Regions from separate parts of the Azospirillum sp. UENF 211521 genome, predicted to be linked through region 2. Evidence: riboswitches for the same ligand, from Rfam matches in the RefSeq annotation. Region 2 holds a riboswitch; each other region holds the start of a gene.
What was found. A riboswitch is a leader RNA that binds a small molecule or an ion and turns the genes downstream of it on or off. The one in region 2 is predicted to bind thiamine pyrophosphate.
Positions count from the first base shown of each region.

Region 1 (7,020 bases), on a different contig from region 2:
TCCACGCCCGCAGCGCGGCGCAGGCGGAGGACGCGGCGGCGCTGCTCCGCCGCGCCTTCACCTTGGCCGACAGCGCTCCGCCGGCCGGACCGCTGATCGCCGACCGCATCCGGCTGTAAGAGGCGGCTTCACGCGGCACGGCGTCCGTCCTCGGCCTGCCGCGCCCGCGCCGGCCCCACCAGAGCCTCCGCGGCGCGGCGGCCCGAGATGACGCAGGCCTCGACCCCCGGACCGGGGAAGACCCCGCCACCGGCCAACAGCAGGCCGGGCACCGGCGACTTGGCGGGAAGCGCCGGATCGGTGCCGTAGATCGCCCCCTCCGTCGTGTGGGCGTAGCGGGCGAAGGTGGCGGCGCTGGCGTCCTGCCGGTGCAGGATGTGGCGCTCCAGATCCGGGATCACGGCCGCGGCCGCGGCGATCATCGCGTCGCCCTCCCGTGTCTTCCGCGCGCGGTAGTCGGGGGCGGAGCGGTCCCAGGCGGCGCCCGCCGGGTCCAGCCGCATCAGCGTCAGCGCCGCGCAACCCGACGGAGCCAGATTTGAGTCATGGGCGGAAGGCAGGGCCAGCGCCAAGCCGGTCTCCCTCAGAAAGGTCATCGCCGGCAGGTCCGGGCGTATGTCCAGGGCCAGCGTGACCAGAAAGGCCGAGGTCGTGGGGCGCAGCGCGCGGTATTGGTCCGCGCTCCCGGCGGGCAGATGCTCCTCCCCCACCAGTTCCAGCAGGGTCCGCCGGGCGTCGGCGTTGGAGATCACCGCGGCGGCGGCGATGCGCTCTCCATCCAAGGTCTCGACCCCGGCGGCCCGGCCGTTCTCGACCAGGATGCGACGGACGGGGGTGCGCAGCCGGACCTCGCCGCCCTTGGCGCGGATCGCCTCGACCAGAGCGTCGGCGAGCCGCTGCGATCCGCCCTCCGGGTAGGCGCCGCCGTCGAAGACATAGCCGAAAATCGGCGCCATCTGGGTGGCGCCCAGCCGCTCCGGCCGGTCGGACAGGTAGCCGGTCAGGCTGGACAGCAGGGCGCGAGCCCCGGCGTCGGGCACATAATGCGCCAGCATCTCCAGAAAGCCGCGGTCCTGCCAACGGAAGGCCTGCGGGCACTCCAGCGGATAGGCGCGCATCGCCGCGACGTCGCGCGGGATGTGGGGAAGGCCGGTGTCGGCGCAGCCGCGGTAGAGGTCGCGGTAAACCCCGCGCATCTCCTCCAGAAAGGCGGTGGCCCCAGCGGCGCTGCCGGGATGCTCCCGCGCGATCAGGGCGGCCAGACCCTCGGCGTCGACGGGCAGCGGCTGAAGGGCGCCGTTCCGGACGATGCCGCGGGTCACCGGCTGCCAGCGCACGCGGTCCGCCACGCCGACCGTGCGCAGCAGATGCCCGACCGGGCCATCCGGATGGGTGCCGCTGACGTCGTGCACCCCGGCGTCGAAGGTGAATCGCCCCATCGACCCGTCGCGCAGCCAGACCTTGCGGTCCCAGGAGGAGCAATAGCCGCCCGGACGGTCGTGCGCCTCCAGAACGGTGACGCGGACCCCGGCCTCCGCCAGCAGGGCCGCCGCGGTCAGCCCGCCGATGCCGGCGCCCACCACGACGACACCGTCCTTCTGCCCGAGCACGGCGGGGGCGGGCCAGCGGTGGGGCTCCCGCTCGGCCAGACGGCGGGCGACGGTCCGGTCGACCAGCCAGTCCGGCAATCGACGGGTCGCCAGCATACCGGCCAGGGTGGCGAGGGTCGAGGTGACGACGCCGACCTCGGTCGCGATGGCGAAGCCGCCGGCGCCGGCCAGGAAGACCACACCCCACAGCGCGGTGACCGCCTTGTTGATGGCGACGAACTGCGGCAGATGCCACAGGCCGGGCGGAGTCGTTTCGCGGGCATAGGGCAGGGTGAAGGGGCGGCCCAGCGCGAGCGAGGCGAAGGCCATGCCGGCCAGGGCGAGATGGACGGTCATCCCCATGCGCTCGAACGGCCCGCTGAGGAGCAGCGCGGCGAAGAAGGCGGCGGCGACCAGTTCCGGCGCCTTCGGCGAACCGCGCCGCCAATCCTGGGCGCAGAGCGCCAGGCTGAGCAGCAGCGCCGCCAGCACGGCCGCCGCATGGCCCGCCGGCTGCAGAACGCCGAAGGCGATCCAGGGCGAAAATCCGACGAGGATGCGGATCGATTGGGGCATCGGCTTGGACAGGAGCATGGCGGACCCTTGGTGTGATGGAAATGTCCGCCAGACTGTCCGATGCGCCGGATGGGACCAGCGCCGATCCGCGAAAAGCCGGGTTCGCTTCGCCAAACGTCCGCCCGGCGATTCACGAAGCGTGAATTGCCGACGCCCCCCGAGGCGATGCGGCGCGGGCCAGACCTGCGGTTGCGGCATTGGGCAGCGTCATGGTTGCTCAGATACTGTGCAATCATGACCCAAACCGCCGCTCTTCCCGCCGCTGCCGCCAGCGATGACACCCGCCGTGCTATCGGCTGCTTCGTGCTGGCCATCTTCCTGTTCGCGGGCATGGACACGCTCATCAAATATCTGAGCAGCGGCTACCCGGTGGCGCAGCTCATGTTCGCGCGGTCGGTGGTGGCGGTGGTGCTGGTCGGCGGCATTTCGGTGGCGCGCGGCGGCTGGGGCGGGATGCGCACGCAGCGCCCGGTCGCCCACGTCCTCCGCTCGCTCGCCGGGCTGCTGTCGATGGGCTGCTTCTTCTATGCCTTCAAGCACTTGCCGTTGGCTGAGGTCTATGTGCTGAGCTTCGCCGGCCCCCTGTTCATCACGGCGCTGTCCATGCCGCTGCTCGGCGAGCCGGTGGGGTGGCGGCGCTGGGCGGCGGTGCTGGTCGGGTTCGGCGGCGTGGTGGTGATGGCCCGCCCGGAGGCCGACGCGCCGCTCCTGCCGATTCTCGTGGGCGTGGCAGCGGCCTTCTTCTACGCGCTGGCGATGATCGCGGTGCGCGGCCTGTCGCGGACGGAGAGCAACACCGCCATCGTCGTCTATCTGCTGCTGACCACCACGGTGGTGAGCGGCGTGGCGGCGATCCCCGACTGGGTGCAGCCGGGCGGGTTCGACCTGTGGCTGATGCTTCTGGTCGGCACGCTGGGCGGGGCGGCGCAGGTGCTGATGACCCAGGCCTTCCGCCTGGGCCGCGCCGCGGTGGTGGCGCCCTTCGAATACACGGGGATGATCTGGGCGACCCTGCTCGGCTTCCTGGTCTTCGGCGACGTGCCGACCCCTACGGTCCTGGCCGGGGCTGGGATCATCATCGCCAGCGGGCTCTACATCCTCTACCGGGAAACGCGGCGCCGCGGCGACTGATCGGTCAGGCCGCGGCGGAGAAGGTCAAGCCGCTGTCCGCGACACGCGGCGGGTCGGTCAGCGCGACGATCCGGCTGCGCTCCAGCACGCGCCGGATGCGCGGCGGGTGGTTCTCGAAGGCGATGACGCCGCCGCGCTCAAGCACGGCCTTGCGCAGAGCCAGCAATATCCCGATGCCGCAGGAATCGAGGAACTCCACCCGTCCCAGATCGACGCGCAGGGTCAGGGTCCGCGCATCCGCGGCGCGGCGGAGCAGGGGCGTCAGCCCCGGCAGGGCGGCGTGGTCGATGCGCCCCGACAGGACGGCCCGCAGCCCGCAGCCGTCCGGCGCGGCGGCGAAGCGGTGGAGGGTGACGGTGCCGTGCGACGGGGTGGGCCGCATGCTGCGTGACGACTTTCCGGTTGGGGCGACGATCCGGCGTGGGCCGGGGGCGGCGGAAGGAACCACGGGAAGCGCGACTCTCCGGTGTCTGTTGCGTTGCGAAATTGTGAAAAGGCGCCGGGCCGCCGCTTGACAGCCGGGCGCCGGGCTCACACTGTGCACACGAACGGCTGGGGTGCCTGCCGCAAGGCGGGCTGAGACCACACCCATCGAACCTGATCTGGGTCATGCCAGCGAAGGGAGCCAAGCGTTCGAGGCTGTGCCGCCGCTACACCCCTGGCCTCCTCGTCCTCGCGCGGTTCTTCGCCGGGCAGGAGGAGACACATCCATGCGGCGCTTCCTTTCCATCCTCTCGGCAACCGTCTTTACGGCGTCCCTCCTGTCCGGCGCGGCGCGGGCGGGCGATGCCTCGGTCCCCGTGCTGGTGCCGCTGACCGGCTTCCTGTCGCTGGAGGGGACGAGCCAGCGCAACGGCGCCGTCCTGGCGCTGAAGGACGCGCCCGCGGGTGTGACGGTGCGGTCGGAGGTGATCGACACCGGCACCTCGCCGGAGGCTGCGGTCACGGCGCTGGAGCGCGCGGCGGGCGGCACGGTCACGGCGGTGGCGGCCAGCATGCTGGGCACGCAGATGCTGGCGATGCTGCCGCTGGCCCAGGATTACAAGATTCCGCTGGTCACCGTGTCGGGCACGGCGAGCATCACCGAGCAGGGCAACCCCTGGGTCTTCCGCTTCTTCCCCGGCGACGCCGTGACCAAGGAGGCTCACGCCCGCTACGTGACGGAGGAGTTGGGCAGGAAGCGCCCGGCGGTGATCTACCAGACGACGGCCTACGGCCAGAGCGGCAAGGCCCATCTGGAGCAGGCCTTCAAAAAGCTCGGCGTCGAGCCGGTGTTCGAGGAGGGGGTGGACCCCGCCGCCAAGGATCTGCTGCCGGTCCTGACCAAGGCGTTGGCGGCCAAGCCCGACGTGCTGGTGCTGCACCTGCATTCCGGCCCGACCGCCCTGTTCATCCGGCAGGCGGCCGCCAACGGGGTGGCGGTGCCCATCGTCGCCGGTTCCGCCATGCACCAGCCGAGCACCGCGGCGCTTCTGGAACCGGCCGAACTGAAGGGCGTGTGCGCCGAGACGGCGGCCTCGCCGATCTCCGGCGGCAGCCCGGAGGTGGAAGCCTTCACCACGGCCTACCGCACCGCCTTCAACGCGGAGCCGGACGCCTTCGCGCTCGGCCAGTATGACGGCATCCGCATGGTGCTGGCGGCGGTGCAGGATGGGGCGGGGAACGCGGAGGCCGTGCGCAAGGCCCTGTCCACCGGGACCCACCAGGGTCTCGCCATGACCTACAAGTCGGACGGCAAGGGCAACATGGCGCACTCCGCCGTGATCGTCTGCTACGACGGCGCCTCGCGCGTGCCGGCGATCGCCAAGCGCTACGACAACCTGACCGGCGTGGTGACCGGCATGGTGAAGTGAGCATGTCTTGATCACCCTGCAGCTTCTCGTCAACGGTCTGGCCCTGGGTGCGGCCTACGCGCTGGTCGCGCTGGGCTTCGTGCTGGTGCTGAACGCCACGGCGGCGGTGAATTTCGCGCAGGGTGACCTCGTGATGGCCGGCGGGCTGCTCGGCGTGGCGCTGGCGCCGCATCTGCCGGGGTATCTGCCGCTGCCCGGGCTGCTCCTGCTGCCGGTGGTGCTGGTGCTGATGGCCGGGCTGGGGCTGCTGCTGGCAGCGGCGGCCTATCTGCCGCTGCGCCGCCGTCCGCCGGTGGCGGTCTTCATCAGCACCATCGCAGCGGGGATCATCCTGCAGAACGGCGCCTCCGTCCTGTTCGGACCGGAGCCGCGCGCGGCACCGCCGCTCCTGGGTGGGGGAACGCTCGACCTCGGCGGGCTGGTGGTGGCGGAGCAGTCGCTGGCGATCATCGCCGTCGCCGCTCTGCTGATCGCCGGGCAGCAATGGCTGTTCGGGCGGACCCAACTCGGCCGCCGCCTGCGCGCCACGGCCCAGGACCCGGAGATGGCACGGGCTTGCGGCGTGCCGGTGACGGCGATGATCCTGATCACCTTCGCGCTGGGCACCGCCTTCGCCGGGGCGGCGGGGCTGCTGCTGGCCAACCGCTACTTCGTCACGCCCACGGCGGGCGGCGACCTGATCCTGAAAGCCTACATCGCGGTGACCATCGGCGGCTGGGGCTCGGTTCCGGGCGCGGTGGCCGGCGCGCTGCTGATCGCGCTGTTCGAGGTCGGGGTGTCGTCGGTGCTGTCCTATCCGGTGGCGCTGGGGCTGCTCTACGCCACGCTGCTGGTCATTCTGGTCGCCCGCCCGCAGGGGCTGTTCGGCGAGGCGGCGCGGCGTCGTGCGTAAGGGCGTGCGCAAGTTGTGGGCGCTGGCCCCCACCCTGACCCTCCCCCGCTGGGCGGGGGAGGGGATTGGGGTCGCGGTGCTGCTGGCGTACGCGCTGCTGTACGCGTCGCCCTACGGGCTGCGCGTGCTGACCGTGGCGGGGGTGTACGCGCTGGCCGCCATCGGGTTCCAGATCGTCTTCGGGCTGGGCGGTGCGCTGTCGCTGGCCCATGGCGCTTTCTTCGGGATCGGGGCCTACGCGACGGGCATCCTGGGCAGCCAGTGGGGGTGGGGCTTTGCCGCGACCTTTCCGGTGTCGCTGCTGGTGCCGCTGCTGCTGGCCCTGCTGGTCGGGTTGCCGGTGCTGCGGCTGGAATCCCATTACTTCGCGCTGGCGACGCTGGGGATCGCGCAGGTCGTCCATCTGCTGGCGGTCAACAGCCCCGCCCTGACCGGCGGCGCCAACGGATTGCCGGGGGTGCCGGGCATCGTCCTGTTCGGCTGGGCGGTGCCGCGTGGCCTGCCGCTGGCGGCGGTGGTCTGGGGCTTCGTGGCGCTGGGCGGGCTGCTCGCCTGGAGGCTGGCGCGCGGGCGCTGGGGGCGGGCGCTGACGCTGGTGCGCGACGACCCGCTGGCCGCCGGCACGCTGGGTCTGGACGTCGGCGGGCTGCGGCTGGCCGCCTTCACGCTGAGCGCCGTCTATGCCGGGGCGGCGGGCGCCTTGGCGGTGCACACCCAGCGCGTCGTCTCGCCGGAGGTGCTGGAATTTCCGGTCATGGTCTCCGTCCTGACCATCGCTGTGGTCGGCGGGCGGGGGCGGGTGGCCGGGGCGATCCTGGGAGCGGTGCTGCTGCTCCACCTGCCGGAGTGGTTCCGCTTTCTGGAGCGCAGCTATCTGATCGTCTACGGCGTGGCGCTGCTCGCCACCATCGTTCTGGCGCCGCACGGGCTGACCGGCCTGCTCGACCGGCTGTTCCCGGCCCGCCCGGCACTCCTGCCG
Region 1 is NZ_JBSNCF010000001.1:1,227,553-1,234,572, forward strand. Features, by position in the region: gene deoA (thymidine phosphorylase) at 1-119, shown strand, start outside; gene ACWPN5_RS05680 (FAD-dependent oxidoreductase) at 129-2,183, opposite strand; gene ACWPN5_RS05685 (DMT family transporter) at 2,400-3,296, shown strand; gene ACWPN5_RS05690 (STAS domain-containing protein) at 3,301-3,678, opposite strand; TPP riboswitch at 3,840-3,937, shown strand; gene ACWPN5_RS05695 (ABC transporter substrate-binding protein) at 4,007-5,149, shown strand; gene ACWPN5_RS05700 (branched-chain amino acid ABC transporter permease) at 5,157-6,041, shown strand; gene ACWPN5_RS05705 (branched-chain amino acid ABC transporter ATP-binding protein/permease) at 6,046-7,020, shown strand, end outside.
Region 1: another riboswitch for thiamine pyrophosphate. It lies ahead of ACWPN5_RS05695 (ABC transporter substrate-binding protein); the one in region 2 lies ahead of ACWPN5_RS24010 (LuxE/PaaK family acyltransferase).

Region 2 (7,020 bases):
AGGCCGATCTCGTCTGGCTGAAGACGCTCGGCGGCGTGTTGAGCAAGTCCGGCGAGCATCCGGAGGCCGGGCGCTTCAACGCCGGTCAGAAGGGCGTCTTCTGGGCGGTGGTGTTCGGCGGCTTCGCGCTGTCGCTCACCGGCTTCCTGCTGATGATGCCCTTCGCCGTCACCGGGATCGGCGGCATGCAGATCCTGCATGTGGCGCACGGGGTGGTGGCCGCGCTGATGATCGCGCTGATCATCGGGCACATCTACATCGGCACCATCGGCATGGAGGGCGCGTTCGACGCCATGGGCAGCGGCGTGGTGGACGAGAACTGGGCCAAGGACCATCACCGCCGCTGGTACGAGGAGCAGCTCCGCAACGGGCAGGCCAATCAGGACGGACGGCTGCGGCATCATGCGGCGGAGTGAGGCGCGGAACCGCTCGACAGGCGCGCCGGCATGACCGATCCTTCCGCACAACCAATTGTGCGCAGGGGGGATGCATGCCGCTCGATCAACGGGAGTCGCTGTTCCGCCGCATCGCGGAGCGGCGCGACGACCTCGTCGCGCTGACCCGCGACCTGATCCGCATCCCGACCGTGAACCCGCCCGGCGACGTCTACACCGACTGCGCGGAATTCCTCGGGCGACGGCTGGCCGGGCGCGGCTTCGCCGTGGAGTATGTGCGGGCCGACGGCGCGCCGGGCGACAGCGACCGCTACCCGCGCACCAACGTCGTCGCCCGCGTCGAGGGGCGCGAGCCCGGCCCCTGCGTGCACTTCAACGGCCACATCGACGTGGTGCCCGCCGGCCAGGGCTGGACGGTCGATCCCTTCGAAGGCGTGGTGAAGGACGGGCGCGTCTACGGCCGCGGCGCCTGCGACATGAAGGGCGGGATCGCCGCCTCCATCATCGCCGTGGAAGCGATCCTGGAGGCCGGCATCCCTTTCCCCGGCGCGTTGGAAATCTCCGGCACGGTGGACGAGGAGTCCGGCGGCTACGGCGGGGTCGGGCACCTCGCCACGCTCGGCTACTTCTCCCGCCCGCGGGTCGATCACGTCATCATCCCGGAACCGCTGAACGTCGACCGCGTGTGCATCGGCCACCGCGGCGTCTGGTGGGCGGAGATCGAGACCAAGGGCCGCGTCGCCCACGGCTCCATGCCCTTCCTCGGCAACTGCGCGGTGCGCCACATGGGGGCCGTGCTGCACCGGATCGAGACGGAGCTGATCCCCCGTCTGGCCGCCAAGCGCACCACCATGCCGGTGGTCCCGGAGGGGGCCCGGCAGTCCACCTTGAACATCAACGCCATCCACGGCGGCCAGCCCGAGGACCATGGCGGCCTGCCCAGCCCGATGGTGCCCGACCGCTGCCGCATGGTCATCGACCGCCGCTACCTGATCGAGGAGGACCCGGAGGAGGTGCGGGCGGAGATCGTCGGCATCCTGGAGGGTCTGCGCCGCGAACGCCCCGGCTTCGATTACGAGCTGCGCGAGGTGCTGGCCTTCCTGCCCACCCTGACCGACGCCGACGCGCCGGTGGTACGGGCGGTGGGGGCGGCCATCGAGACGGTGCTGGGCCGCCCGGCGGCGCAGGTGGTGTCCCCCGGCACCTACGACCAGAAGCACATCGCGCGGGTCGGGCATCTCAAGGACTGCATCGCCTACGGTCCCGGCATTCTCGACCTCGCCCACCAGCCGGACGAGTATGTGGACATCGACGACATGGTCCATTCCGCGCAGGTCATGGCGATGGCCGCCCTGTCTTTGCTGCGGCGGGAGGTGTAGGGGAAAGAGCGCCGGCTACTTCCAGGTGACCCGGCCGCCGACCTCCTCGGCGATGAAGTCCGACCAGCGCTCGCGGTCACCCAGGAGGTTCGCCGGGAAATAGTCGTTCAGCTCCACGGACTGCCAGCGGTAGCCGGGACGGTTGAAGAGGTCGCTGCCCTCCGCCAGGAAGCGCGGCACGTCGATGCCGTCGAGGATGTCGTCGCGGTTCAGCTCCTGGTGCGAGAAGCTCTGGATCTTGTGCCGGATGGCGGCGTCGTCGCCGATGTAGGAGAAATGCCAGCCCGCGTGGGGCAGGATGTCCACGTAGGCGGGCCGGGTCTCGGGGGTGTAGCGGTCCAGCGTGCCGCGGCTCTCCCGGATCTGCTGCGGCGTGGTCATCCGGGCCATCAGCCCGCGGACGGCGACGGGGAAGACCGAGAAGTTCTCGCCCTCCACGTTCATGAAGTTGACCTTGAAGTAGAACAGCGGCACGCGGAACCCGGCGATCATCGCCGAACTGTCGCGCAGCGACGCGAGCGAGCGGGCGCGCAAAATCTCGTCCACGTCGGAGACGACGACGATGTCGTCCGGCTCCACCTTGTCCAGCCCGAGCGCGATGGCGTTCCGCTGCGCCCGCTCGCGCACCCAGGGATTGTCGGTTTCCGGGAAGTCGGGGGCGACGATCAGCTTCACCTTGTCCAGGAAGGGCAGGAAGCGGTCGCGCTCCTCCATGAAATGCAGGGGCTTGGTCGCGCCGGTGAAGGTCTGCTTGGCCTCGACGATCACGAACTGGTCGACGGTGTCGTACAGCTCGCGGAAGCGCAGCTCCAGAAGGTCGAGTTCGTTGTGGAAGGTGAAGCAGTCGTAGATCTTCGGCTGGCGGCGCTGCGGCGCGGCCACCGCCGGCCAGCGCGACCCCGGCGCCGCCGTCGTCTGCACGGCATCGGCCAGGGCCAGCACATAGTCCCGCGCGGCACCGCTCGTCCATTCGGTGATCTGGGAGCGCAGGACCGTCTCGTCCCGCCGCGCCACCAGCTTGCGGACCATGGAGGCGAAGGGGGCCTTGCGTCCGGACAGCGCGAGGCTGGTCATCAGGTCCGTGTACTCCCGCCGGTCGAGGAGCGGGCCGTCCATCACCTCGATCCGCTCCTCCAGCGCGCGGTCCCCCAGCACCTTGCCGAAGTTGAACAGGCCGTGAAAGCCGAAGGCCGGTCCCGGCACCGGCGTCCGCTCGAAGGCGAAGCGGTCGGCCACCGCCTCCGGGGCGAAGCGGATGCCGGCCTTCTCCAACGCCGGGCGCTCGGTCCGGCAGATGACGTGGTCCTCGGGGATGCCGGCTTCGAAAGGCAGGTCGCGCAGCCGGTCGAGCAGGGCGGCGGAGCGCAGGGAGAAGCCGCCGTTCCCCACCGTCATGCCGTCGTCGTACCAGCCCCAGCGGGCGCCGATGTAGTCGAAGGCGCGGAACGCCTCCGTCCAGGCCTGCGGATCGGCGACGAAGCCGTCCCACTGCGCGATCAGGACATGCTTCGTCGTCACCAGCCGGCGCAGGCGGACGTTGATGGTGTCCGAATAGTCGTCGATGTCGTTGATCGGGGCGATGCGGTGGAAATCGACGCCCGGAATCCTCGGGTCGCGGTCGGAAAGGAGCAGGACGCTGGAGAAGCGGCAGGCGGCGATGCTGTCCCGGATGGCCATCTCGACCAGGGCGTGGTTCGCCGTGTCGGCGAACACCAGCGTGCAGTCCTCGATCCTCACCATCCCGTTCCCCGTTCTGCCGCCGGCGTCGGCCGCCCGCGGGCGCGGATCCTATCACGGCGGTTGTGGGGCTGCCACGGGCGGAGCGCCGGCCATCCTTGAGCAGTCCGTCTCAGAGCCCGACCTCCTTGACGGGCGGGGGCCGGTCCCTTAGCTTGCGAATGTTCCCTGGGGGGCCTCGCTAGGAGGCTGAGACTCCGCCGGTCCGGCGCTTTCATCCGGACAACGCGGTGACCCATCGAACCTGATCCGGGTCATACCGGCGTAGGGACGGGACTGAAGGGCGGCACGGCGTACCCCCATTCCATCCAGACACCGCTTGTCCCGGCAACAGTTTGTTGGCGTTGCAAAAGGTGTGCGGACGTGACCGAAGCCCGACTTGTCGAAGAGCTGCTGGCCTTCATCGCCGCCGGAGAGGCGGACGAGGAGGCGTTCAACCGCATGGCGCTGGCCGTCTTCGCGCACCAGTTCGAGACCAACGCCCCCTACCGCCGCTTCGCCACCCAGCGCGCGCGCACCCTGCGCACGGTGAAGAGCTGGCGCGACGTGCCCGCCGTGCCGATCAGCGCCTTCAAGGACCTGACGCTGAGCGGCCGCCCGCCGGAGGAATGCCCGCACGTCTTCATGACCAGCGGCACCACCAAGGGCGTGCGGGGCAAGAGCCACCATCCGACGCTGGCGGTCTACGACCGCTCGATGACCGTCAATTTCCGCCGCCGCTTCATGGGCGAGTATGAGCGGCTGCGCATGGGCATCCTGTTCCCGACCGAGCAGGCGATGCCCAGCTCCTCGCTCGCCCATTATCTGGCGCTGGCCAAGAGCGAATTCGGGACGGCGGAGAGCCGGTACTTCGTCTCCGACGCCGGGCTGGACGTGGACGGGGCCATCGCCGAGCTGTCCCGCGCCGAGGCCACCGGCGAACCCTACGCCCTGCTGGGGGCGAGCTTCAGCGTCGTGCATCTGATGGACGCGCTGGCCGAGCGGGGGCGGAGCTTCGCCCTGCCGGCGGGCAGCCGCGTCCTCGACACCGGCGGTTTCAAGGGCCAGTCGCGCGAGATGGCGGCGGAGGAGTTCTACGGCCGCCTGTCCGCGACCTTCGGCGTGCCGCGCCGGCTGTGCATCAACATGTACGGCATGACGGAGCTGAGCACCCAGTTCTACGACGACGGCAACGAGGCCTGCCCGTCGGTGAAGTCCGGCCCGCATTGGATCCGCAGCCGGGTCATCAACCCGCTGACCGGGCAGGAGGTGCCGCGCGGCAGCGTCGGCGTTCTGGTCCATCACGATCTGGCCCATTTCAACTGCGCGTCGGCCATCCTGACCGAGGATGCGGGGGTGGAGGTGGACGGCGGCTTCCAGCTTCTCGGCCGGGCCGACGGGGCGGACGCCAAGGGCTGCTCCATGGCGGTCGAGGATTTCCTCAAAGCGGCGCGGGCGACTTGATGGAGCGCGCCGGGCATCTGCCGGGGCTGTCCGCCGACGCGGTGGACTGGCGGACGCTGACCTTCCGGCGCGGCGCCGAGACGCTCGACGTGGCGGTGCCGGTGCTGAGCGAGGCGCAGATCGCCGAATTGGCAACGCGGGTGCGCGCCAACGCACGGGCTTATCTGAAAAGCCGCACCGTGGCGGAGATCGCCGCCGCCATCGACCGCGCCGTCGCCCGGCTGCTCGACCGCGGCGACCCGTGGCGGCGAAAGGCCGAACGTCTGCTGCCGCTGGTCACCGGCTACGACGCGGAGATGGTCCGGCTGGGGCTGACCGGCTATCTGAAGACCTTCCGCGGGCCGGAGCTTCGGAAATTCATCGCGGAGGATTTCGCCAATCCGGCGGTGCTCGACGATTTCCAGCCGATGCCCAAGGGCGGCTTCGCCCGCGCCTTCGGGCCGGAACTGCTGCTGCATGTCTGGGCGGGCAACGTGCCGGGCCTGCCGCTGTGGAGCCTGATTTCCGGTCTGCTGGTGAAGGCCGGCACGGTCGGCAAGCTGCCGAGCGCCGAGCCGCTGTTCGCCGGCTGGTTCGCGCAGATCCTGGCGGAGATCGACCCGGAGCTGGCCGACTGCATCGCCATCGTCTGGTGGAAGGGCGGCGACGAAGCGACGGAGCGCGCGTGGCTGGGCCGCGCCGACACGGTGGTCGCCTATGGCGGCAACGACGCGCTGGAGGCCATCCGCTCGCGGGTGCCGATCACCACGCGCTTCCTGCCCTACGGTCACAAGATCAGCTTCGGCATGGTCGCCCGCTCCGCGCTCGACGCCGGGAAGGCGGGGGCGGTGGCGCGGCAGGCGGCCTACGACGTGGCGCGCTACGACCAGCAGGGCTGCTACTCGCCCCAGACCTTTTTCGTGGAGCGCGGCGGGCGGGTGTCGCCGCGTGAATTCGCCGGCTATCTGGCGCACGAGCTGGACGCGCTGGGCAGCAAGTTCCCGCGCCGCCCTCTGTCGATGGGCGAGGCGGGCAGCGTCGCGTCCTGGCGCAACGCGGAGGAGACGAAGGGCTTTGCCGACCCCAGCCGCGCCCTGCTGGGCGATCCGGCGGGAAGCTGGGCGGTCGCCTACACGGACGCCGCGGACGGTCTCTCGCCTTGCGGGCTGAACCGCACGGTGACGGTGGTGGCGGTGGACCGGCTGGCCGAGGCGGTGCCGGGGCTGGCGCCCTACCGCGCCTTCCTCCAGACCGTGGGCATCGCCGCCGCGCCGGAGGAGCTGTTCGCGCTCGCCGGAGCGCTGGGGGCGGTCGGTGTGACGCGCCTCTGCGCGCTCGGCCGCATGACCGCGCCGGAAGCGGGCTGGCACCATGACGGGCGGTTCAACCTGCTGGACCTCGTCACCATGACCGAGATCGAAGGCTCGGCGGAACGGGCGGCGGACGCGTTCGCTCCCTACACGGATTGAGGCGCCGGCCATGAGCTTCGTCAGCATCGAACAGGCCGGCTACGGCGTCCCGAGCGGCGGCACCATCCTGGACCGCATCGACTGGACCATCGGGGAGGGCGAGTTCCACGCGCTGGTCGGGCGCAGCGGCTGCGGCAAGACGACCCTGCTGAAGCTGGTCGCCGGGCTGCTCGCCCCCTCGACCGGAACCGTCCGCATCCAGGGGGAGCCGGTGCGGGGGCCGGGTGCCCAGGTCGGCTTCGTCTTCCAGGCGCCGACGCTTCTGGAGTGGCGGACGGTGCTCGACAACCTGCTGCTGCCGGTGTCGCTGACGCGCCGTCCGCAGCCGGCGGACCGCCGCAAGGCGGAGGAGCTGCTGGACCTCGTCGGCCTGTCCGGACTCGAAGGGCGCTACCCCAGCCAACTGTCGGGCGGACAGCAGAGCCGCGTCGCTCTGGCCCGCGCGCTGGTCACCGAGCCGCCGCTGCTCCTGCTCGACGAGCCCTTCGCCGCGCTCGACGCCATCACGCGGGAGGAGTTGCAGAACGACCTCTTGAAGCTCTGCGCCCGGCACCGCACCACCGTGCTGTTCGTCACCCACGACATCGCGGAGGCGGTCTATCTGGCCGACCGGGTGGC
Region 2 is NZ_JBSNCF010000002.1:1,599,907-1,606,926, forward strand. Features, by position in the region: gene ACWPN5_RS23995 (formate dehydrogenase subunit gamma) at 1-416, shown strand, start outside; gene ACWPN5_RS24000 (acetylornithine deacetylase/succinyl-diaminopimelate desuccinylase family protein) at 491-1,774, shown strand; gene ACWPN5_RS24005 (DUF5672 family protein) at 1,790-3,514, opposite strand; TPP riboswitch at 3,671-3,800, shown strand; gene ACWPN5_RS24010 (LuxE/PaaK family acyltransferase) at 3,875-4,954, shown strand; gene ACWPN5_RS24015 (acyl-CoA reductase) at 4,954-6,402, shown strand; gene ACWPN5_RS24020 (ABC transporter ATP-binding protein) at 6,413-7,020, shown strand, end outside.

Region 3 (7,020 bases), on a different contig from region 2:
TAGGACCACCGGCACCGGGCTGCGCGCGCAGATCGTCTCGATGGCGTGCGGGTTGCGGATGCCCAGCCCCGAGCCGATGAAGGCGCCCAGCGGCATCACCGCCGCAGCACCCAGGTCGGCGAGCTTGCGGCAGGTCACCGGATCGTCGTTGCAGTAGGGCAGAACGGTGAAACCGTCACCCACCAACTCCTCGGTCGCGCGCAGCAGTTCTTCCACATCGGGGTAGAGCAGTTCGCGGTCGCCGATGACCTCCAGCTTGATCCAGTCCACACCCAGCGCCTCGCGGGCGAGTTGCGCGGTCAGCACCGCCTCCTTGGCGGTCAGGCAGCCGGCGGTGTTGGGCAGCAGCCCCGCGCGGTCGCCGATGACGTCGACGAGGCTTTCCGAATAGCCGTCCAGGCTGATGCGGCGGATGGCCAGCGTGACCAGTTCGCTGCCGCTGGCCTCCAGCGCGTCGAGCATGACCTGCTGGTTCGGATAACCGGCGGTGCCGAGAAACAGGCGCGAGCGGAACTCGCGGCCCGCTATGGTGAGCGTGTCGTTCATGGGTGTTTCCTCGATGATTGATATCCCCTCTCCCGCCTCGGGAGAGGGGAGGGGCCCGCGCGAAGCGCGGGAAGGGTGAGGGTGCCGCCGAGGATCAGCGCCTTGATCCTTGCACGACCCTCACCCGCCCGCTGCGCGGGCACCCTCTCCCGGGACGGGAGAGGGATTGGGCGCCGCCTTTGCGGGAAAAACGATCAAGGGACGTGGCGGGCGAGAGGTTCAGCCGCCCTGCACGGGCCGGATGATCTCCAGGGCGTCGCCCGCGGACAGGGCCGTCTCATCCCAGCGGCGGGACGGCAGGACGGCGCCATTGAGAGCGACGGCGACCCCGCGAGTCCCCGCGGCGATACCGCGGTCGGCCAGCAGGGCGGCGACGGTCGGAACGTTCAGCTCCTCCTCCCGCCCGTTGACGCGGATGCGGGCGCTCATGCCGCGGCTCCCCTGGGCTGGGCGAAGCGGTCGAGCGCGAAGGGGAGGATCACCGGATCGCTTTCCCCGGTCAGGACCAGCCGCGCCACCGAATCCGCGGTGACCGGGGTCAGCAGGATGCCGTTGCGGTGGTGCCCGGTGGCGTAGACCAGCCCCTCCACCTCCGAGAGGCCGAGGATCGGGGCGTCGTCGCGGGTGCCGGGGCGGAAGCCGGCCCATGCCTCCTCGATGGGCAGTTCGGCGATGCCCGGCAGGGCGCGCCACGCCCCCTCCAGCAGGGCGAACTGGCCCCCGGCGGTCAGCCGGTCGTCGAACCCGCGCTCCTCCGTCGTGGCGCCGACCAGCAGCCGCCCGTCCAGCCGCGGGATCAGGTAGGTGCCGGGCGTCCACACCACATGGCGCAGCAGCGGCAACCGGGCGTCCATGCGCAGGCAGAGCATCTGGCCCTTCACCGGGCGCACCGGCGGCCGCACCGCCGGGGACAGCCCGTCGATCCAGCCCGACCACGCCCCGGCGGCCAGGACCACATGGTCGGCCTCGAACAGCCGGTCGCCGACCTGGACGCCAACGGCGCGACCACCACGGACCTCGATGCGGCCGATCTCTGCATACTCGTGCACCACGGCACCGGCCCGCAAAGCGGCGGCATGCAGGGCGGCGGCGACCTTGCGGTTGTCCACCTGATGGTCGCCGGCGCAGAACAGCGCACCGGCCACGCCCGGCTGGAGATAGGGCTCGCGCCGCCGCACCTCCGCCCCGCTCAGCCATTCCACCGGCAGGCCGAGCTTGGTCTGGAAGTCGTGCAGGAAGCGCACCTTGGCGGCGTCGTCGGCGTTCAGCGCGATGACCATCGTGCCTTCGTCGCGCAGGTCCACCGCCATGCCGGAGGCGGCCTCCAGCTCCGCCGCGAAGGCGGGCCACAGGTCCTGCGAGGCGCGGGTCAGCGGCAGAAGGCTCTCTTCGCCAGGTTCGGTCTCCACGCAGGCGGCGAGCATGCCGCCCGCGGCGTGGCTGGCGCCCCGGCCGGCAGCGCCACGGTCGAAGACCTCCACCCGGCAGCCGGCGGCGGCCAGCCTCCAGGCGATGGACAGGCCGATCACCCCGGCGCCGACCACGGCGACGGTGGGCCTTCCAGAAGCGGAAAGAGCGGAATCAGATAAGGGCGCGGATACCATGCGGCGGCTCCCTTCGCTGGCATTATCCAGACAGGTTCGATGGGTGTGATCTCAGCCGCGCGAGCGCATCCCGCACGGCACCCCAGCCAATGCCCGGATCATCCGGAAGAGAGCCGCCTTTGGCAAGCCCCTTTTCGTTGGTCACAACAACAAAAGCGACGCCAACCCCAGGAAGGACAGAAATCCGATGACGTCGGTCATGGTGGTCAGGAAGACCGAACTCGCCACCGCGGGATCGACGCCCAGCCGGTCCAGCCCGATGGGAATCAGCACCCCGCACAGCCCGGCGACGAACAGGTTGATGACCATGGCGCAGCCGATCACGAGGCCGATCATCGGCTCGAACCACGTCGCGGCGATGGCCCCCACCAGCGTGGCGAAAACGGCGCCGTTGAGCAGACCGACCAGAACCTCCTTGCCCACCACGCGGGGGGCGTTGGAGGACGAGAGCTCGCGCGTCGCCAGGGCGCGCACCGCCACGGTCAGGGTCTGGGTCCCGGCGTTGCCGCCCATCGAGGCGGTGATCGGCATCAGCACGGCCAGCGCCACGATCTGCTCGATGGTCGCCTCGAACAGCGAGATGACGCCCGCCGCCGCGAAGGCGGTGAACAGGTTCAGCCCCAGCCAGGAAATGCGCGAGCGCGAGGTTTCCAGAACCGAGCGGTAGATGGAGGTGTCGCCGACGCCGCCAAGCTTGCCGATGTCGTCCTCGGCCTCCTCGTCGATGATGTGGACCACGTCGTCGACGGTGATGACGCCGATCAGCCGCCCGCCGGCGTCCACCACCGGGGCGGAGACCAAGGCGTATTGGCGGAACAGGTTCGCCACCTCCTCCTGGTCCATGGTGGCGGGGATGGTGTCCACCTCCTCCGTCACCAGATCGGCGATGCGGACCGACCGCTTCTGGCGCAGCAGGCGCGACAGCGGCACCGCCCCGACCACCCGGTGCATCGGATCGACGACGAAGATGTCGTAGAAATCCTCCGGCAGCTCGTCGGTGGCGGCGCGGACATAGTCAATGGTCTTGCCGACCGTCCAGAACTGCGGCACCGCCACCAGATCGCGCTGCATCAGGCGGCCGGCGGTGTATTCGTCGTAGGTCAGGTTCTCCTGGACCAGCGCGCGGTCGGCGGCCGGCAGATTCTCCAGCACCTCGCGCCGGGTGTCCTCGTCCAGGTCCTCGATGACGTCGACGGCGTCGTCGGTGTCCAGCTCCGCGACGGCGGCGGCCAGTTCCTTCGGCTCGAACAGCTCGACGATCTCTTCGCGCAGATCGTGGTTGAGGTAGCTCAGCACCTCGCCGTCGAAGTCGGGGCGCAGGACGCCGATCAGCGCCTCGCGGTCGTCGTGGCCGAGCTGCTCGATCAGGTCGGCGATGTCGGCGGGATGAAGCGTGTCCAGCTCGGCCCGCAGCTCGTCGCGCCGCCCGGCGTGCAGCCGTTCGACGACCTCCTCGACAAACTCCGGCTCCACACCGTAGGCGCGCTCCTCCTCGCCGTCCTCGCGGGGCGGGTCGGGGCGTTCGGCCGGGTGCGGCACATCGTCCTGGATACGATCCGGTTCCTGGCGGTCGGTGTGCATGGCGGCACCCTCCCTTCACGATGGCAATGCGGCGTGACGGCATGGCCCTGCGATCGGCCGACCATGGCGCACCGGCGTTTGCGGGTTGGTGGGGAGCCCTCGCGGGTTCCCGCCGGGGCGACCACCGAATATAGGTGTGCCACCGTTTTGTCCAGCCCGGCGGACCGTTCCAAGCCCTCCGGCCCCGCGCGCAATTGCTTGCGCGGGCTTCACAATTCGTGCACCCATAATGGGCGCGGGGCTTTTCACCTCGCGCAGCCCGAGAAGAACCGACACCACCGGCCAGCGGATGTGACGATGGAGTACGCCTACACCGACATCGACGGTCAGGAGGGGATCATGCTGTCGGGGCGTTTCACCTACGACGACAGCCGCAAGTTCCACGACCTGCTGGCGGACTGGGACATCGGCGCGCGGCCCGACGTGCGGCTGGACCTGCGCTACATGACCTTTCTCGACTCCGCGGCGATCGGCATGCTGTTCGTCCTCGCCAACCGCTGCCGCGACGCCAAGGGGCTGGTGACGGTACACAACGCGCAGCCCTACATCGTGCAGACGATGCGGCGCGTGGCGCTCGACCAGTATGTGGAGTTCCGCTGAGGAACAACGGCCCGGAAAGAAATGGGCCGAAAACGAAAAAGCCCGCTGTGGTCCGATGGACCGGCGGGCTTTTCGTTTGTTTGCCAAATCCCCCGTTTCGGGGGGATGGTGCGGTCGAGAAGACTCGAACTTCCACGGCATCTCTGCCACAGCGACCTCAACGCTGCGCGTCTACCAATTCCGCCACGACCGCACAAGGCTGGTAGAACCGACGTCGGGATCACTCCCGTCATCGGGTGGAGCGGGGGAATAGCAGATCCCCGACAACCGATCAAGCGGCGTCTCGCGTTTTTGCCAAAGAAAGTTCATAACGTCGACATGACCGACCTCACCGCCCCCGTTCCGCCCGCTCCCGATGCCCGTGACGAAGCCGTTCCCACCCCGGTGCGGACGGTGGAATGGCGCATCAGCGACACGCCCGTCCCCTACCCCGACGCGCTGGCCGAGATGGAAGCGCGCGTCGAGGCCATCCGCGCCGGCACCGCGCCAGAGCTGGTCTGGCTGCTGGAGCACCCGCCCCTCTACACCGCCGGCACCAGCGCGCGGGAGGAGGATCTGCTGGAGCCGGGCCGCTTCCCCGTCTATCAGGCCGGGCGCGGCGGGCAGTTCACCTACCACGGGCCGGGGCAGCGCGTGGCCTATGTGATGCTGGACCTGAAGACGCGCGGCGCCGACATCCGCGCCTTCGTCCAGGATCTGGAGGAGTGGCTGATCCGCACGCTGGCCGCCTTCAACATCCGCGGCGAACGGCGGGAGGGTCGCGTCGGCATCTGGGTGGACAAGCAGCCGTACGGCGGCGCCCCCGGCCAGGAGGACAAGATCGCCGCCATCGGCGTGCGGGTGCGCCGCTGGGTCAGCTTCCACGGCGTCGCCCTGAACGTCGAACCGGACCTGTCCCACTTCGCCGGCATCGTCCCCTGCGGCATCAGCGAGCATGGCGTGACCTCCATCGTGGCGCTCGGCCATCTCGTCGCCATGGAGGATGTGGACGCCGCCCTGATCGCCAGCTTCGCGGAGGTCTTCGGCGGCGCCGCCGCAGAGGAGTGACCTCTACCGCTTCGGCTGCGCCCCGCTGGCCTGCGCGTCGTTGAGGACGCGCAGATCCTCGTTGGTGATCGACACGATGGTGCAGCCGGTGCTGTCGCCGTTGCGGAACAGATAGATCAGCTTGCGGTTCGCCTGCTTCTTCGGGTCGTGCAGGTTCAGGCCGTGGCCGAAGGCGACGCCCAGGACCTCGCCTTTGAAAATGGCGCGGTAGCGCATGGGCATTTGCTCCCGGAACTGGCGGGAGGCGCAGGACTTGCTCAGTTCCTTCTCGAAGGTTCCGGCGTGCCGCCAGTCCTGGGTGGAGCGGATCGTGACCCATTGCGGCGGCAGCGGGAACTGGACCACCGGCGGCGACAACGGCAGGTCGTAGCCGCCGGGCGGCACCGGCGGCATGTGCCCCGGCTCCGTCCGGTCGAGCGGCCCCTTGGCCCAGGCGGCTCCGGTCGCCAGCACGCTGAGGAGCAGGAGGCTCAGAGTGGCGCGGTGCAGAAGCGCAGATTTTGGCCTTTTGCCGCTCATCCCGATCCGCGTGCCCCCTCCCTAACCCTCCCCCGCCGCGCAGGGGAGGGGACTGCCGCCGCTCCGCGAATATCTCCCTCCCCTGCGCCGCGGGTGAGGGCCGGGGTGGGGGCAAGGCGATCCGACCCCTCATCCACACCCGACAGCCTATCCCCGCCGGACTAACAGAACGCTAACCATCCCCCGCCGTCACAGCGTCGGGCGTTGCTCGAACACGCCCGGACCGGGATCGCGGGCCGGCTCGACGGCGATGTCGCTGACGATGGCGGCGGAGGGGCCGCGACGGCAGGCCTCCAGCATCCGGTCCACGGCCTCCGCCGGGCCGGCGAACAGCGCCTCCACCGTGCCGTCGCCGCGGTTGCGCACCCAGCCGGCCAGCCCCAGCCGATTGGCCGTGTCCACGGTCCAGCCGCGGTACCACACCCCCTGCACCTTGCCATGAACGCGGGCCAGCACGGCCTTGCGGGTTTCCTCGTCCGCCATTCCCATCCCCGGTGTCGTTTCCATGAGGCGAAGGACAATAGGACAGGCTCCGGTTCCGGAAAACCCACCGCCGCCCTGCGCCCTCCCCTCCCCCAATGAACAGTGCCGCCAACCATTCGTCGGCGTATCATCCCTTGCATGGCGGGGCGCGGGATCTCCTGTGACCGCCGGGCCGCGACAGCGAAGGCCGCGACCGGGCACGGGCGGGCTCGCACCCCCTGAACGAACGGTTCGGGAGGAACGGACATGACCATCCGAAACCCTGCGGAATGGGGAGCGGCCCATTTCAAATCCTGGTCCCACGGCCTGGCCGAAGCGGGCCACGCCATCGCCCCGCCGGCGCGGGAACGGGCGGCGCTGGAGCCGACCGTGCGGCGCATCCGCGGCGACGACCTGCGCGACGCGCTGCGGAGGGGGCTCCATGATTTCATGGCCTGCCGGACCGACGTCCTGTTCATCGCCCTGATCTACCCGCTGGTTGGGCTGCTGCTGGCCGAGCTGCTGCTCGACGGGGACGCGCTGCACCTGCTGTTCCCGCTGGCCTCCGGCTTCGTGCTGATCGGCCCCTTCGCCGCGGTCGGCCTTTACGAGATGAGCCGCCGGCGCGAGCGGGGCGACCGCGTGTCCTGGGCGGACGCCT
Region 3 is NZ_JBSNCF010000001.1:1,596,157-1,603,176, reverse strand. Features, by position in the region: gene ACWPN5_RS07530 (thiazole synthase) at 1-546, opposite strand, end outside; gene thiS (sulfur carrier protein ThiS) at 766-975, opposite strand; gene thiO (glycine oxidase ThiO) at 972-2,150, opposite strand; TPP riboswitch at 2,142-2,245, opposite strand; gene mgtE (magnesium transporter) at 2,292-3,731, opposite strand; gene ACWPN5_RS07510 (STAS domain-containing protein) at 4,029-4,331, shown strand; tRNA gene ACWPN5_RS07505 (tRNA-Leu) at 4,438-4,524, opposite strand; gene lipB (lipoyl(octanoyl) transferase LipB) at 4,650-5,378, shown strand; gene ACWPN5_RS07495 (hypothetical protein) at 5,382-5,897, opposite strand; gene ACWPN5_RS07490 (acylphosphatase) at 6,087-6,380, opposite strand; gene ACWPN5_RS07485 (DUF2189 domain-containing protein) at 6,627-7,020, shown strand, end outside.
Region 3: another riboswitch for thiamine pyrophosphate. It lies ahead of thiO (glycine oxidase ThiO); the one in region 2 lies ahead of ACWPN5_RS24010 (LuxE/PaaK family acyltransferase).

Region 4 (7,020 bases), on a different contig from region 2:
CCGGCACCGGGCATCTCGATGGCCGACAAGCAGGCGGTGTCCAAGGCGCTGCTCCGTTCCGGCGCGAACATCACCGAGATGAACTGCGTGCGCAAGCACCTGTCCGCGATCAAGGGCGGGCGGCTGGCCGCCGCGACCAAGGCGCGGGTGGTCTCGCTGGTCATCTCCGACGTGCCGGGCGACGACCTGTCGGTGATCGCCTCCGGCCCCACCGTGCCCGACCCGACCAGCTACGCCGACGCTCTGGCCGTGCTGGAGAAGTACGGGATCACCCCGCCGCAGCCGGTCATGGACCATCTGCTGGCCGGCCGCGACGAGAGCCCGAAGCCGGGCGACCCGCGGCTGGAGCGCGTCAGCACGATCCTCGTCGCCACCCCGCAGATGGCGCTGGAGCGCGCGGCGGAGGTCGCCCGCAAGGCCGGCGTCACCCCGGTCATCCTCGGCAACGCGCTGGAGGGCGAGTCGCGCGAGGTGGCGCTCGTCCATGCCGGCATCGCCCGCCAGATCGTCGAGCACGACCAGCCGGCGGCCAAGCCCTGCGTCCTGCTGTCCGGCGGCGAGACCACGGTGACCGTGCGCGGCAAGGGCCGCGGCGGCCGCAACGCCGAATTCCTGCTGGCCCTGACCGTGGCGCTGGACGGCATGAAGGGCGTCCACGCCCTGGCTGCGGACACCGACGGCATCGACGGCACGGAGGACAACGCCGGCGCCCTGCTCACTCCCGACACGCTGGCCCGCGCCGCCGAGGCCGGCGTCAACGCCAAGGAACGGCTGGCCGACAACGACGGCTACAGCTTCTTCAGCGCGCTCGGCGACCTGCTGGTGACCGGACCGACCCTGACCAACGTCAACGACTTCCGCGCGGTTCTGGTCGTGTAAGCGGTGAGGCGCCGCCGGCCGATTTGATATATCACTTACGGCCAGAGCGGCGCCCGCTCACGAAAATTTGTTGATGACTTCACGGATTATCCGCCACACTCACCGTCAAGGCATCACGAATATGGCGTCTGGCATGCCACAGGCATCCAACCGGACAGCCCCGTTCGAAGGATAAAGCGAAGCGGTCGGGCACCCAACGCACCCCGCGCGCGCCAGGACAAGAACGAGATCGCGGACCATCCGGGAGGAACCATATGCGCCAAACCGGTGCGCAAAGCGCCCTGCCTGTCGGCGGGCGTTGGATGCAGTTGCTTGCCGGCGTCATCTGCATGTCGATGATCGCCAATCTCCAGTACGGGTGGACCCTCTTCGTCGAACCCATCGACGACAAGCACGGCTGGGGCCGTGCGGCCATCCAGGTGGCCTTCACCATCTTCATCGTCACCGAAACATGGCTGGTGCCCGTCGAGGGCTGGTTCGTCGACCGCTTCGGCCCGCGGATCGTCGTGCTGTTCGGCTCGCTGCTCTGCGCCGCCTCCTGGGCGCTGAACGCGGTGGCGGACTCGCTGCTCGTGCTCTACGTCGCGGCGGCCATCGGCGGCATCGGGGCGGGCGCCGTCTACGGCACCTGCGTGGGCAACGCGCTGAAATGGTTCCCCGACCGGCGCGGTCTGGCCGCCGGCATCACCGCGGCGGGCTTCGGAGCGGGTTCCGCCCTGACGGTGGTGCCCATCGCCACGATGATCGAGACCTCGGGCTACGAGGCGACCTTCATGGCCTTCGGGCTGGGCCAGGGTCTGGTGGTCTTCGCGCTCGCCTGGCTGCTGGTCGCCCCGCCCTCCGCTCCCCTCGCCCGCGGCGGCTTCGCCGCCCCGCCCGCACAGCGGCAGTACACGCCGAGCCAGATGGTCCGCACCCCGGTCTTCTGGGTCATGTACGCCATGTTCGTCATGGTGGCCGGCGGCGGGCTGATGGCGACGGCCCAGCTCGGCCCGATCGCCCAGGATTTTGGGCTGGCCCACGCGCCGGTCAGCATCCTCGGCCTGACCCTGCCCGCTTTGACCTTCGCCCTGTCGATCGACCGGGTGCTGAACGGGCTGACCCGCCCCTTCTTCGGCTGGGTGTCCGACCACATCGGGCGCGAGAACACCATGTTCATCGCCTTCGCGATCGAGGCGGTGGGCATCGTCGCGCTCAGCCTCTACGGCCGCGACCCGGTGGCCTTCGTGCTGCTGACCGGTCTTGTCTTCTTCGCCTGGGGCGAAATCTACAGCCTGTTCCCCGCCTGCTGCGCCGACACCTTCGGGTCGAAGTTCGCCGCCAGCAACGCCGGGCTGCTCTACACCGCCAAAGGCACGGCGGCGCTGCTGATCCCCTTCGCCAACATCATCGCCGACGCGACGGGAAGCTGGCACGCGGTCTTCCTGCTGGCCGCCGCGGTCAACGCGCTGGCCGCCGTGCTGGCGCTGTTCGTCCTGCGCCCGATGCGCAACCGCATGGCCGCCGGGTCGCTGGACGCGCGCAGCGGCCGGAGCGTGACGGCAACACCTTGACGCTCTTTTCCCCTTTCCCCCCGCTTGGGGAAGGAGCCGAAGCGAGGGGGCGCCCGCGAGGGCGTCCCCTTTTCGATTCGGGGGTCAGTCCGCCGCCTGCCCCTCCTCCAGATAGATCTCCCCACCCTTGGCGCGGAAGCTCTCCGACATCTCGGCCATGCCGGAGTTGGCGTAGTCCCGCACCTCCTGCGTGATCTTCATCGAGCAGAATTTCGGCCCGCACATCGAACAGAAATGCGCGACCTTCGCCCCCTCCGCCGGCAGGGTCTGGTCATGGAAGCGCTCCGCCGTCTCCGGGTCGAGCGACAGGTGGAACTGGTCGCGCCAGCGGAACTCGAAGCGGGCGCGCGACAGGGCGTCGTCGCGTTCCTGGGCGCCGGGATGGCCCTTGGCGAGGTCGGCGGCGTGGGCGGCGATCTTGTAGGTTACCACGCCCACCTTGACGTCGTCGCGGTCCGGCAGCCCGAGATGCTCCTTCGGCGTGACGTAGCAGAGCATCGCCGTGCCGAACCAGCCGATCATGGCGGCGCCGATGGCGCTGGTGATGTGGTCGTAGCCCGGCGCGATGTCCGTGGTCAGCGGCCCGAGCGTGTAGAAGGGCGCCTCGCCGCACAGCGCCAGCTGCTTGTCGACGTTGGCCTTGATCTTGTGCATGGGCACATGGCCCGGCCCCTCGATCATCACCTGCACGTCGTGCTTCCAGGCGATCTTGGTCAGCTCGCCCAGCGTCTCCAGCTCGGCGAACTGGGCGGCGTCGTTGGCGTCGGCGATGGAGCCGGGACGCAGCCCGTCGCCCAGCGAGAAGGCGACGTCGTACGCCTTCATGATCTCGCAGATCTCCTCGAACCGCTCGTAGAGGAAGCTCTCGCGGTGGTGGGACAGGCACCATTTCGCCATGATCGAGCCGCCGCGCGACACGATGCCGGTGGTGCGCTTCGCGGTCAGCGGGATGTGCGCCAGACGGATGCCGGCGTGGATGGTGAAATAGTCCACCCCCTGCTCCGCCTGCTCGATCAGCGTGTCGCGGAAGATCTCCCAGGTCAAGTCCTCGGCCTTGCCGCCCACCTTCTCCAGCGCCTGATAGATCGGCACGGTGCCGATGGGGACCGGGCTGTTGCGCAGGATCCATTCGCGGGTGGTGTGGATGTTGCGGCCGGTGGACAGGTCCATCACGGTGTCGGCGCCCCAGCGGATCGACCAGACCATCTTGTCGACCTCCTCCCCCACCGAGGACGCGACGGCGGAGTTGCCGATGTTCGCGTTGATCTTGGTGAGGAAGTTGCGGCCGATGATCATCGGCTCCGATTCGGGGTGGTTGATGTTGGACGGGATGATCGCCCGCCCGCGCGCCACCTCGTCGCGGACGAACTCCGGGGTCACATGGTCGGGGATGGAGGCGCCGAAGTCGTCGCCGTCCCGCGCCGCCGCTTCGGCCAGCCGCTGGCGGCCCAGATTCTCGCGGACGGCGATGTACTCCATCTCCGGCGTGACGATGCCGGCGCGGGCGTAGGCCATCTGCGTGACCGTCCGGCCCGGCTTGCCGCGCAGCGGACGGCGCCCTGCGCGGTCGAAGACGGGCACGGCGCGCGTCTCGCCGACGCGAAGCCCGTCGTCCTCCGGACGGACCTCGCGGCCCTCATAGGCCTCGACGTCGCCGCGGGCCTCGATCCAGGAGCGGCGCAGCTCCGCCAGGCCGCGGCGGATGTCGGTCTGCACGGCGGGATCGCTGTAGGGGCCAGAGGTGTCGTAGACGCGCACCGGCGGCTCGCCGCCGCCCACATGGATGTCGCGCATCGCCACGCGCAGGTCGGGGAAGCGCTCCCCGGCCACATGAACCTTGCTGGACGAGGGCAGCGGGCCGGTCGTCACCGAAAAATGGTCGGACGGCGCGGCTTTCTGGGAAGCGGGGGGAAGAGTGTCGGGCATCTGCTGTGGATCTCCATCGCACATAGGATCGTTGGAGACCCGGGTGTGACGGAGCGGCAGAACGGACGACCGGAGCGGTCCCCATAAAGGGGTGCGCGATGGGGTGCGCGTGACCGTGGCCCGTTTGTTCCTGTCCCTACGCCGGTACGACCCGGATCAGGTTCAAAGGGTTCGGCGCCTTACGGCATCATCTCAGCCCCGTGCTATGGGGCTCCCCTTGGAACGTCGCCATGCTGAACCATCCGCCCCACCCACGTCAATGCGATTTAAGTCGCGATTCACGGCGAATCCCACCCGATCAATGCAAGCGACGCGATTCTGGTATCCATTATCTGGTATACAAAATCCTATTGCGCAGCCTGAGCCGGGCCGCTACGATGCATCACAACAACAAAAAGCAACGCCCCCTCCCGAGAGCCCGGAGCCCATCCCATGCTCGAATCCCAATTGATCGCCTTCGTCGCTCTGGCCGGCCTGATGGGCCACGGCCTGACCCTGCTGATGCGGGAGGACGACGAGTGGAATGCCGATCCGCAGGACGAGCAGCCGGATGGCCTCTGGTCGTCGGACCGCTTCAACCAGTCCGGCGAGGGCCACAACCGTCCCTTCTTCCTGGAATGAAAAAAGGCCGCCGCGCGGGGTGCGCGCGGCGGCCGTCATCCGAGATAAAGTCGTCCGAGATACGAAACCTGGAGCTTCGCGGGCCGATCAGTGGCCGGGCTGCACCGCCAGCCCACCCGTGCCCTGCTGGGCGGCGAGTTCGGCGTTTCGGGCATGGTGCTTGCGCAACATGGGCCGCAGGACCGCGATGGCGCAGAAGGCCGCGATGAGGTCCATGGTGGCGCAGATGTAGAGCACGGTCGCCCAGGTGCCGGTGGCCTCCATCAGCAGGTTGCCCAGCGGGACCAGCAGCGCCGCGACGCCCTTGGCGCAGTACAGCACGCCGTAGATCTTCGCCGCATGCTTGGTGCCGAAGGTGTCCGCCGAGGTGGCGCTGAACAGGCTGTACACTTCGCCCCAGGCCAGGAACACCAGACCCGACAGGATCAGGAACATGATCGGGTCGTGGCCGAAGCGGCTGAGCATCAGGATGCCGAGGCCTTCGAAGGTGAAGGCGATGAACATCGTCGCTTCACGGCCGATGTGGTCGGAGACGAAGCCGAACAGCGGACGGGAGATGCCGTTCATCACGCGGTCGAGCATCAGCGCGAAGGGCAGAGCCGCCATGGTGATGCCGAACAGGCTGATCGGGGCTTCCTTCACGCCCAGATCGTGGGCGATCACGCCGAGCTGGGCCACCGCCATCAGACCGCCGGAGACGGTGCAGATGAACATCAGCATCATGACCCAGAACACCGGCGTCTGCAGCGCTTCCTTCAGCGTGTAGTCGCGGCGGGACTGCAGGACCTTGGTCGAGGCCTTGACCTGATCCTTCTGCGGGGCGCGCAGGAAGTAGGCGGCGATGAGGATGATCGTGCCCTGCAGCAGGCCGAACCAGAAGAAGGTCGCCTGATAGCCCGAGGAGTGGATCATGTTGGCGATCGGCAGGATGGTCACGGCCGAACCGGCGCCGTAGCCGCCCGCGGTCAGGCCGACGGCGAGGCCGCGCTTGTCCGGGAACCACTTCAGGGCGCTGTTGACGCAGGTGGCGTAGACGCAGCCGACGCCGATGCCGCCGATGGCCGAACCGACATAGAGCATGCCGAGCGAGCCGGCGTAGCTGTCGACGATCCAGGAGAGGCCGGTCATCACGCCGCCGAAGGCGACGATGGCGCGGGGGCCGTAACGGTCGATGAAGTAGCCTTCGATGGGGGTCAGCCAGGTCTGGACGACGACGAAGACGGTGAAGGCGGTCTGGATCGAAGCGCGGGTCCAGCCATGGGTGGCCTGGATTTCCGGCACGAACAGCGTCCAGGCGTACTGGATGTTGGCCGCGGCCACCATGCAGACGATGCCGACGACAATCTGCATCCAGCGCGCGCCGTCGGAGATGGGCGCCTGCGAGCCGCCGGAACTGTTAAAAGCTGGCCTCTGGGATTCTGTCGATCCAACCATCATTCCCTCCCGTGGGATTGCGACGCTTTGATACCGGGCATGAGGGTCCCCTTGAGCCGGCGAGGCGGTGTCCGAGCGAGCGTCCGCATCGCCGCGTCATGGGCGGCCTTGTTCCGTGCCGATGTGAGTCATGGTTCAATGATGAGCTGGAGAGCCGGTCTCGCCGTCCCTGCGTTCGTGGCGCTCCAGATACGGCATATGGTATGCCAGAGACACGATTGTTGGCAACACGAACTTTTGGCGTGTTGCGCTTTTCATCCAAAAATTTTTCGGGCTTTCGAAAACCGGATCGTCGGCAGGGGTGGCCCCGCCCGAAAGGCGGGACCCGTCGGCACTCTGCGCAATCGCGGAAGGGAGGGGGCGAACGGCCTCAGGCGGCCGCGGAGGCGGCGCGGGACGAGGCGGTGACGGCGAGCGCCGCAATGGCCGCCGCCAGCGGCACGAAGGACACCCACAGCACCGAATCCCAACCGAAGGCGGCCAGCAGCCCGCCCGACGCGAAGGACCCCACCGCCATCGTGCCGAACACGATGAAGTCGTTGAGCGACTGCACCTGGGTCTTCTCCTCCGGCCGATGGCACTCCAGAACGAGGGCGGAGGCTCCGAG
Region 4 is NZ_JBSNCF010000001.1:2,149,919-2,156,938, reverse strand. Features, by position in the region: gene ACWPN5_RS10065 (glycerate kinase type-2 family protein) at 1-879, shown strand, start outside; gene oxlT (oxalate/formate MFS antiporter) at 1,134-2,432, shown strand; gene thiC (phosphomethylpyrimidine synthase ThiC) at 2,517-4,358, opposite strand; TPP riboswitch at 4,474-4,586, opposite strand; gene ACWPN5_RS10050 (hypothetical protein) at 4,791-4,979, shown strand; gene oxlT (oxalate/formate MFS antiporter) at 5,067-6,329, opposite strand; gene ACWPN5_RS10040 (MFS transporter) at 6,784-7,020, opposite strand, start outside.
Region 4: another riboswitch for thiamine pyrophosphate. It lies ahead of thiC (phosphomethylpyrimidine synthase ThiC); the one in region 2 lies ahead of ACWPN5_RS24010 (LuxE/PaaK family acyltransferase).